3 regions of the Variovorax sp. GW821-FHT09B01 genome follow, and region 2 is predicted to be linked to each of the others. Evidence: predicted binding sites of a transcription regulator. Region 2 holds the regulator's gene; each other region holds the start of a gene.
What was found. The regulator sigma-54, encoded in region 2, starts transcription at its own class of promoters, with help from an activator protein. The targets are predictions, from matches to a motif close to TGGCANGNAANCTGCTTT.
Positions count from the first base shown of each region.

Region 1: a site for sigma-54 is predicted at 1,510-1,527, ahead of nirB (nitrite reductase large subunit NirB). Genes of this name have one in related genera too.
Region 3: a site for sigma-54 is predicted at 1,476-1,493, ahead of AC07RV_RS26905 (TorF family putative porin). Genes of this name have one in related genera too.

Region 1 is NZ_JBWKPQ010000029.1:45,916-49,116, forward strand. It holds gene AC07RV_RS40585 (2-hydroxychromene-2-carboxylate isomerase) at 1-552, opposite strand, end outside; gene AC07RV_RS40590 (DUF1289 domain-containing protein) at 549-812, opposite strand; gene AC07RV_RS40595 (YbaK/EbsC family protein) at 809-1,309, opposite strand; gene nirB (nitrite reductase large subunit NirB) at 1,738-3,201, shown strand, end outside.
Region 2 is NZ_JBWKPQ010000022.1:96,160-99,360, forward strand. It holds gene AC07RV_RS36790 (phospholipase D family protein) at 1-499, opposite strand, end outside; gene AC07RV_RS36795 (RNA polymerase factor sigma-54) at 510-2,099, opposite strand; gene lptB (LPS export ABC transporter ATP-binding protein) at 2,130-2,924, opposite strand; gene lptA (lipopolysaccharide transport periplasmic protein LptA) at 2,921-3,201, opposite strand, start outside.
Region 3 is NZ_JBWKPQ010000011.1:120,307-123,507, reverse strand. It holds gene AC07RV_RS26915 (ammonium transporter) at 1-119, opposite strand, end outside; gene glnK (P-II family nitrogen regulator) at 149-487, opposite strand; gene AC07RV_RS26905 (TorF family putative porin) at 554-1,432, opposite strand; gene AC07RV_RS26900 (YifB family Mg chelatase-like AAA ATPase) at 1,647-3,185, shown strand.

The DNA.
Region 1 (3,201 bases), on a different contig from region 2:
CAGCATCGCGAGGCCGTCGAAGCCCCAGAACAGCCGGCCGTCGACCGCATAGGCCGGCGTGCCGAACACGCCGAGCGCAATCGCGTCCGCGGTGTTGCGCTGGAGCAGGGCCTTGCTCTCGTCGCTGCCGGCATCGCGACGCGGTTGCAGTTGCGCGGTGAGCGCGGCCAGCCGCGCGGGATCGGCCGCCTCGAGGCCGCCGCGCCAGACGTGGCGGAAGACGGTCTCGGCCACCAGCCGGCTCACGCGGCCGTCGTCGGAGGTGGAGAGCGCGAGCCGCAGGTGCGCGAGCGGGTTGTAGGGATGCGAGGCCGGCATCGCGATCTCGATGCCGTGCTGGTGGCCCAGCCACAGCACGTGGCGGTAGGTCCAGCCGCGCTTGGCGGGAATCTCGGCCGGCCCGAGCTGGCCGTGCGCCTTGAGCACCGCGCCCAGCAGCACCGGGCGGTAGTCCACGCTGTAGCTCAGGCCCTCGAGCGCTTGCGGCAGCTGCTCGAACGCGAGATAGGCATAGGGCGAGATGAAGTCCAGGTAGAAGTCGATGTGCTTCATGCGTCGATGTCTCCGATGGCCGGCGCCCGCCAGATGCCGGCCCGGGCCCGCCACTCTATCGCGCGCCAGACCTGCCGCCGCTCGTCGTCCTCCATGCGGCTCCAGCCCGCGATCTCGGGGATGGTGCGCAGGCAGCCCTCGCAGAAGCCGCTGAGCCGGTCCATGCGGCACACCGAGCTGCAGGGCGAGGGCACCGGCTCGGCCAGCCCCCGCAGTTCGGCGGCGCGGTCGGCCAGGGCCTGCGCTTCGGCGACGTTCACGCCGCGGCCACCACCACGTCGGCCACCGGCGCGCCCGTGAGCGTCTCGAGGTCGTGCGGACGCAGCTGGAACACCGCATGCGGATGGCCCGCGGCGGCCCAGATCTCCTCGAAGCGGAACAGCTCGCGGTCGATCAGCACCACCGGCTTCGTGACATGGCCCACGGGCGACACGCCGCCGATGGTGAAGCCGGTGCGCGCCTTCACGAAGTCGGCGTCGGCGCGGCCGGTCTTGCCGACGATCGCATCGACCTTCTTCTCGTCGACGCGCCGGTCGCCCGAGGTGATGACCAGCACCGCGACCTCGTCGCTCTTGCGCCGGAAGATGATGCTCTTGGCGATCTGGCCGACCGCGATGCCGAGCGCGTCGGCCGCCTGCTGCGCGGTGCGGCAGGCGTCGTCGAGCATGCGCGGCGCATGCGGATGGCCAGCGTCCTGGAGCACGCGCGCGACGCGCTGGACACCGTCGGGAAGGGAATGGAGTTCGGAGCCGCACATGGCTTGGGTCTTCGGAGTTCGTGGGGGCGTGCGCCCCGCGTTGCAGGCTCCCGAGCATACGAAAAAGCCCCGGGCCCCGGCGCCGCCGCCGCGCGGCCACCCTTTCGGGCACCGCACCAATGCGGGCAGCGCCGCACCGCGGCCGCGCCACTTTGGGTGCGATTGCGGTGCGCGCACGGGCCGCCACCGGTCTTTTTCGGCGGCATGGATATTGCTCGACCTCATCGCGGACCTCCCGGCCTGGGTGGGTCCGCAGTGCCTCCGCTAACGACGGCGGGGTTCGAGCGAGCCGATGGCGATGAGCCGCCGGATTCGTTTGTCCATCCGATTATTCGCATCCGTTCCGTCGCGGAGGCCCCCTGCCGCTGTCGCCCCGACAGCCCCGGTGGCCTGCATCCGAGGACCGGCTGCCCCCGCAGGACCTCACCATGAAAATCGCAGTCATCGGCCACGGCATGGTCGGCCACAAGTTCCTCGAGCAGCTCCACGCGCTCGGCATTCCCGGCGCGGAAGTCACCGTCCTGTGCGAGGAGCCCCGGCCGGCCTACGACCGGGTGCACCTGTCCGAGTTCTTCGCGGGCAAGACGGCCGAAGACCTCTCGCTGGTCGAGCCCGGCTTCTTCGAGCGCAGCGGCTTCACGCTGCGCCTGGCCGCGCGCGCGGTGGCGGTCGAGCGGCGCAACAACACCGTCACCACGGCCGACGGCGAGGTCGTGGCCTACGACAAGCTGGTGCTGGCCACCGGCTCCTTCCCCTTCGTGCCCGCGGTGCCGGGCCGCGACCGGCCCCACTGCTTCGTCTACCGCACCATCGAGGACCTCGAGGCGATGAAGGAATGCGGCGCGCGCTCGCGCAGCGGCGTGGTGGTGGGCGGCGGCCTGCTCGGCCTCGAATGCGCGAAGGCGCTGCGCGACATGGGCCTCGAGACCCACGTGGTGGAGTTCGCGCCGCGGCTGATGGCGGTGCAGGTCGACGAGGGCGGCGGCCGCGCGCTGCGCGAGAGCATCGAGGCGCTGGGCCTGCACGTGCACACCGGCCGCAACACGGTGGAGATCGTCGACGGCGCCGCCGCGCGCCACCGCATGGTGTTCGCCGACGGCAGCTACCTCGAGACCGACATGATCGTGTTCTCGGCCGGCATCCGCCCGCGCGACGAACTCGCGCGCCAGTGCCTGCTGGCCGTGGGCCCGCGCGGCGGCGTGGCGGTCGACGACCACTGCCGCACCAGCGACCGCAACGTCTACGCGATCGGCGAATGCGCCTCGTGGAACGAGCAGACCTTCGGCCTGGTCGCGCCCGGCTACGACATGGCGCGCGTGGCGGCGCGCCACATCGCCGGCGAGCACGAGGCCGCCTTCACCGGCGCCGACATGAGCACCAAGCTCAAGCTGATGGGCGTGGACGTGGCGAGCATCGGCGACGCGCACGGCAGGACGCCGAAGTCGCGCGCCTACCAGTTCATCGACGAGCGCAAGAAGGTCTACAAGAAGATCGTCGTCAGCGAGGACGGCAAGCTGCTGCTCGGCGCGGTGCTGGTGGGCGACGCCGCCGAATACGGCACCCTGCTGCAGATGGCGCTCAACGGCATCGCGCTGCCCGAGGATCCCGAGTTCCTGATCCTGCCCTCGAGCGACGGCAAGGCCAAGCCTGGCCTGGGCGTCGACGCCTTGCCCGACAGCGCCCAGATCTGCTCGTGCAACGACGTCAGCAAGGGGCAGATCTGCGAGGCCGTGGGCCAGGGCGCCTGCACCCCGGCCGCGATGAAGGCCTGCACCAAGGCCGGCGCCACCTGCGGCGGCTGCGTGCCGCTGGTCACGCAGGTCATGAAGATGGAGATGGCCAGGCGCGGCATGGCCGTCGACAACCACCTCTGCGAGCACTTCCCCTACTCG
Region 2 (3,201 bases):
ACAGCGAGGCCGTGAAGCGCGCGAGCAGGCTGCCGCGGCCGGCCGGGAAGGGGTTGAACAGGCGCAGCTCGACATTGGGCGTGGCCGCGAAGCCGCGCAGCAGCTCGTCCTCGCCCGCGGTGTAGAGGTCGTCCATCAGCACGCGCACCCGCACGCCGCGCTGCGCGGCATCGCGCAGGGTGCGCAGCAGGTAGCGGCCGGTCTCGTCGTTCTCGATCTGGTAGTACTGGACGTCGAGCGTGCGCTGGGCCCGGCGCGCGAGCTGGATGCGGGTGTCGAAGGCGAAGTCGCCGCCGGGCATGAGGCGAAAGCCGCTGAGGTCGGGGTCGGGCTGCGCGGCCAGCGCGATGCGCCCGAGCGCGGTGTCCTTCGACACGGCGATGGCCTTGGTGGGGGCGCGCGGAGCCTCGTCGGGCAAGGTGGCGCAACCGGCGGCCAGCAGCGCGGCCGCGATGGCGAACACCCGGAGCCCACAGCGCGACAGCAGGCGTCGGGCCATCGGCGGCTTTCTACAGGGCCTTGCGCAGGTTGGCGGGCGCAATGCGCAGCGCCTCGCGGTACTTGGCGACGGTGCGGCGCGCGCACTCGATGCCCTGCTCCTTGAGCATCTCGGAGATCTGGCTGTCCGACAGCGGCTTCTTCACGCTCTCCGAACCGACGAACTGCTTGATCAGCGCGCGCACCGCGGTGCTCGAGGCATTGCCGCCGGTCTCGGTGCCCAGCGCCGAGCCGAAGAAGTACTTGAGCTCGACCGTGCCGAAGGGCGTCGACATGTACTTCGCGGTGGTCACGCGCGAGATGGTGGACTCGTGCAACCCGAGCTCGTCGGCGATCTCGCGCAGCACCAGCGGGCGCATCGCGAGTTCGCCGTGCACGAAGTAGCTCTTCTGCCGCTCGACGATGGCGTTGCTCACGCGCAGGATGGTGTCGAAGCGCTGCTGGATGTTCTTGATGAACCAGCGCGCCTCCTGCAGCCGTTGCGACAGCGCCTGGCTGCCCTCGCCCTTGTGCGACTTGAGCGCGCCGGCATAGATGTCGTGCACGCGCAGCCGCGGCATCACCTCGGGGTTGAGCATGACGCGGAACTTCACGTTGGTGCCGCGGCCGGTCTTGGTGACGATCACGTCGGGAATGACGATGTTGCGCTCGACGTCGACGAAGCGGCGGCCCGGCTTGGGTTCGAGCCGCGCGATGATCTGCAGCGCCGAGCGCACCAGCTCCTCGTTGGTTCGCGTGAGCGTGGCCAGGCGCTTGAAGTCGCGCCGCGCGAGCAGCTCCATCGGCTGCTTGCAGATGGCGAGCGCGGTCTTGCGCACCAGCTCTTCTTCCTCGGTCTCGTCCTCGTCAGCCAGCGCGCGCAGCTGGATCGCGAGGCATTCGCCGAGGTCGCGCGCGCCCACGCCCGCGGGCTCCAGGCTCTGCAGCAGGCCCAGCGCGACCTGGAAGTGGTGCACCAGCTCGTCGAACTGGTCGTTGTCGTCGCCCGCGAGGCCCGAGGCCAGCGCCGGCAGCGAATCCTCGAGGTAGCCGTCGTCGTTGAGCGACTCGATCAGGAAGCGCAGCGCGGCGCTGTCGTTCTCGTTGAGCCGCAGGCTCAACGCCTGGCGGTGCAGGAAGGATTGCAGCGATTCCTGGCTGCGCGCGAGCTCGGTGGCATCGGCGCGCTCGTCGTCGCCGGTGCTGCTGTTGTTGCGCGCGGGCGCGTCGCTGCCCCATTCGCTGTCGTCGGGCGCCATGTCGACGGTGCCGTCGCCTTCCCAGTCGGGCTCGCGCTCGGGCGAGTCGAGGGCCGGCTCGGCCTCGGACGACGAGGTGGTCTCGGTGGACGTGGTCGAAGTCGAAGGCGCGGCGCTCGCGTAGTCGCTCTCGGCTTCGCGCTCGGTGTCCTCGCGCGGCGCGGGCGTGTCGGCGGCGTCGAGGCCGAACTCCTCGCGCGCGGCTTCCTCGGCGGTGCGCTCGAGGAAGGGGTTCTCGTCGAGCATCTGCTCGACCTCCTGGCTCAGTTCGAGCGTGGAGAGCTGCAGCAGCCGGATCGACTGCTGCAGCTGAGGCGTCAGCGCGAGATGCTGCGAAACGCGCAGCGACAAGCCTTGTTTCATGCCCTCAGGAAATGACTTGCACGAGGGTCATCACATCCGGAAGTGCTCGCCCAGGTAGACCCGGCGCACTTCGGCGTTGTCGACGATCTCCGAGGGCGTGCCCTGTGCCAGCACATGGCCGTCGCTGATGATGAAGGCGTGGTCGCAGATGCCCAGCGTCTCGCGCACGTTGTGGTCGGTGATGAGCACGCCGATGCCGCGTTCCTTCAGGAAGCTGATGATGCGCTGGATCTCGATCACCGCGATCGGGTCGATGCCGGCGAAGGGTTCGTCGAGCAGGATGAAGCGCGGCTGGGTGGCCAGCGCGCGCGCGATCTCGACGCGGCGGCGTTCGCCGCCCGACAGCGCGAGCGCGGGCGAATCGCGCAGGTGGTCGACACGCAGGTCGGCCAGCAGCTCCGACAGGCGCTCTTCCATGCGCTGCTTCGACAGCGCCTGCGGCCGGCCGTTGGCATCGGGCTCGCGCTGCAGCTCGAGCACCGCGCGCACGTTCTCCTCGACCGTGAGCTTGCGGAAGATCGAGGCTTCCTGCGGCAGGTAGCTCAGGCCCATGCGCGCGCGGCGGTGGATCGGCATGTGGGCGATCGGCTCGCCGTCGATGGAGATCTCGCCCGCGTCGGCGCGCACCAGCCCGACGATCATGTAGAACGAGGTGGTCTTGCCGGCGCCGTTGGGCCCGAGCAGTCCGACCACTTCGCCCTTCTGCACGTCGAGCGAGACGTCCTTGACCACCTTGCGGCTGCCATAGCTCTTTTGCAGGCCGCGCGCGACGAGGCGGCTGCCCGGCACGCCGTTGGCTTCCTGGGTTCCGGCGGCTTCGATCACTTGCGTTCTTCCCCTTCGCCGCTCAGCGTGGTGGTGGAGCGCAGTCCGGCGCCCGGTGCCGGCGTGGGCGCCGGGGCCGCGGGACGGCGCGTGGCCGGCGCCGAGGCGCCGGGCGCACCCGGTGCGGCGGGCGCGGCCGACTTCGGCGTGAGGATGGCCTTGACGCGGCCACCGCCACCTGGCGCCGACACGCCGGCGTTGGGCGGCACGGTCGAGCCGTTGACGGTGTAGGTGTCGTTGCTCTGGTCGTAGACGATCAGCGCGCCGCTGCTCTCGT
Region 3 (3,201 bases), on a different contig from region 2:
GAGGCCTCGGCGGCCGGTGCCGAAGCGGCGGCGGCGGGCGCGGGCGTCTGCGCGAAGCCGGTGGTGCCGGCGGCAAGCACGCTCAAGCCGAGCGCGAGGGAGACAAGCAGTTTTTTCATGGACGTTGTTCTTTCGGGCCTGGACTCGATCAAAGGGCTTCGCGGCCCGTTTCGCCGGTGCGGATGCGCACGACCTGCTCGAGGTTGTAGACAAAGATCTTGCCGTCGCCGATCTTGCCGGTGCGCGCGGCGCCTTCGACGGCTTCGATCACGCGTTCGACGAGGTCATCCGAGACCGCCGCCTCGATCTTGACCTTGGGCAGGAAGTCGACGACGTACTCCGCGCCGCGGTAGAGCTCGGTGTGGCCCTTCTGGCGGCCGAAACCCTTGACCTCGGTGACGGTGATCCCCTGCACGCCGATGGCCGAGAGGGCTTCGCGCACTTCGTCGAGCTTGAACGGTTTGATGATGGCTGTGACCAGCTTCATGAGTTGCTCCTTTGGATGGAAAGAATTCGCGCGGCAGCATGGGCCGCGCCTCGTTGTGTCGCGTGCTTACAGCGTCTTCGTCAGCGTGAGGATGAAGCGCGGCTTGTTGGGCGAATAGACCTGCTGCACGGTGTAGAAGCCGAAGTCGTACAGCGGGCCGGCCGCGACGTTGAACGCGTCCTTCTTGTTCGCGCCCTGCACCGAGCCGGTGAGCGTGAGACCGCCGCCGAAGTCGTAGGTGGCGCCGACGTTGTAGTCGACGTAGTTCTTGGCGGCCGTGTTGTGGCGGATGTCGCTGGAGAAGCGGGTGAAGCCCACGGCGGCCTTGAGCGTGACCTTCGGCACGATCTCCTTGCTGTAGCTCAGGTTCAGGTAGCCGGTGTTGCGGCCCTTGAGGCCCGAACCGTTCTTGTTGCCGGCGTAGCCGAAGTAGTCCTTCGACACCGTGTGCGAGTACTTGGCCGTGAACGAGCCGAAGGTTTCGTTCGCATAGGTGGCCGCGCCGTAGAGCTCGGTGGTGTTGCCGAGGGAGTTGCCCGGGTAGATGTAGGTGAGCGCACCGACGTCCATGTCCAGCGGGCCGGCCTTGAACTTGTAGCCGCCGTACAGGTCGACCTCGACGCTGTTGCCCTTGAGCCAGTTGACGCTGGAATTCCAGTTGCCGACGTAGAAGCCGCTCTCGCCGAAGGCGTAGTCGAAGCCGCCCTGGATGGCGGGCTTGAGGCCGCGGGTCTTGGCGAAGTCGTCCCGGCCGATCATGTCCTGGTCCTGGCCGCGGAACTTGTAGTTCGTGGTCAGCGAGATGTTGGCCGTGATCGGAGAAGCAGCGGGTGCCGCTGCAGGCGCCGCCGCAGCGTCTGGGGTGGCCTGCGCCAGGGCGGCGCCCGACGTGGTCAATGCGGTGGCCAGGACGATCAGGGCCTGGGCGGCGGAACGGTGCGTCATCGGGAACTCCTCGCAAGTAGTGTTGTGGAACCTGATGACCCTCAAAGCAGGGAGCGTGCCAAAGTGCACATCCCCCGGTGACCGGTTGAAGCGCGCCCAAGGAAGCCAGCCAAAAATGGTTACAAGCGCAAGGCTTTGTGCCTTGCACCGAAAAAAGAACAAGACGCCCGCGACGACCGGAATCGGGCGCACCAATATAGGGAGGAAGCAGAGAATGAGTCTGTCTTTGGTGCAAAGCCGCGCCTTGCTCGGGCTGGAAGCGGCCAGTGTCACGGTCGAGGTGCATCTGGCCAACGGCCTGCCGAGCTTCACGCTGGTCGGGCTGGCCGAGACCGAGGTCAAGGAAGCGCGCGAGCGCGTGCGCTCGGCCATCCAGAACGCCGGGCTGGAGTTCCCGCACAACAAGCGCATCACCGTCAATCTGGCGCCGGCCGACCTGCCCAAGGACTCGGGCCGCTTCGACCTGCCGATGGCGCTGGGCATCCTCGCGGCCAGCGGCCAGATCGAGGGCGCGCGGCTCGCGGGGCACGAGTTCGCGGGCGAGCTCTCGCTGTCGGGCGAGCTGCGGCCGGTGCGCGGCGCGCTCGCGATGGCGCTCGCGCTGCACACGCGCGGCATCGCCACCCGGCTGGTGCTGCCCGCGCCCAGCGCCGACGAGGCCGCGCTGGTGCCCGGCGGCGAGGTCTACGGCGCCAGGCACCTGCTCGACGTGGTGCGGCGCTTCCTGCCGGCCGATGCGCAGGCGGGCCTGGAGGCGGACGACGAGGGCTGGTCGCGCGCCCATGCGTCCACGCAAGCCCGCGCCCCCGCCTATGCCGACATGGCCGACGTGAAGGGCCATGCCGGGGCCAAGCGCGCGCTCGAGATCGCCGCGGCCGGCGGCCACAGCCTGCTGATGATGGGCGAGCCGGGCTCGGGCAAGTCGATGCTGGGCCAGCGCTTCGCCGGCCTGCTGCCGCCGATGCGCATCGATGAAGCGCTCGAGAGCGCCGCCATCGCGAGCCTCGGCGGCCGCTTCTCGACCGAGCGCTGGATGCACCGGCCGACCGCGTCGCCGCACCACACCTCGAGCGCCGTGGCGCTGGTGGGCGGCGGTTCGCCCCCGCGGCCCGGCGAGATCTCGATGGCGCACCACGGCGTGCTGTTCCTCGACGAATTCCCCGAGTTCTCGCGCGCCGCGCTCGAGGCGCTGCGCGAGCCGCTCGAGACCGGCACGATCACCATCGCGCGGGCCGCGCGGCGGGCGGATTTTCCGGCGCGCTTCCAGCTCATCGCCGCGATGAATCCCTGCCCTTGCGGGTTTCTGGGCGCGCCCACGAAAGCCTGCCGCTGCACGCCCGACCAGGTGGCGCGCTACCAGCGCAAGCTCAGCGGCCCCTTGCTCGACCGCATCGACCTGCACATCGAAGTGCCCGCGGTGTCGGCGCAGCAACTGCTCGATGCGCCCGCGGGCGAGACCACGGCCGCCATCCGCGCGCGCGCAGCCGCCGCGCGCGAACGCGCGATCGAACGCCAGGGCAAGGCCAACCAGGCGCTGCAAGGCACCGACATCGATCGCCATGCGTCGCTCGGCGACGAGGCGCGCCGCTTCATGCACACGGCCGCCGCCCGGCTCGGCTGGTCGGCGCGCAGCACGCACCGCGCGCTCAAGGTGGCGCGCACCATCGCCGACCTCGCGGGGGCACCGGTCATCGAGACGGCGCACGTGGCGGAGGCGGTGCAGTACCGGCGGGCGCTGCAGAAGGGCCTGTAGCGCCCGGCGCATCGCT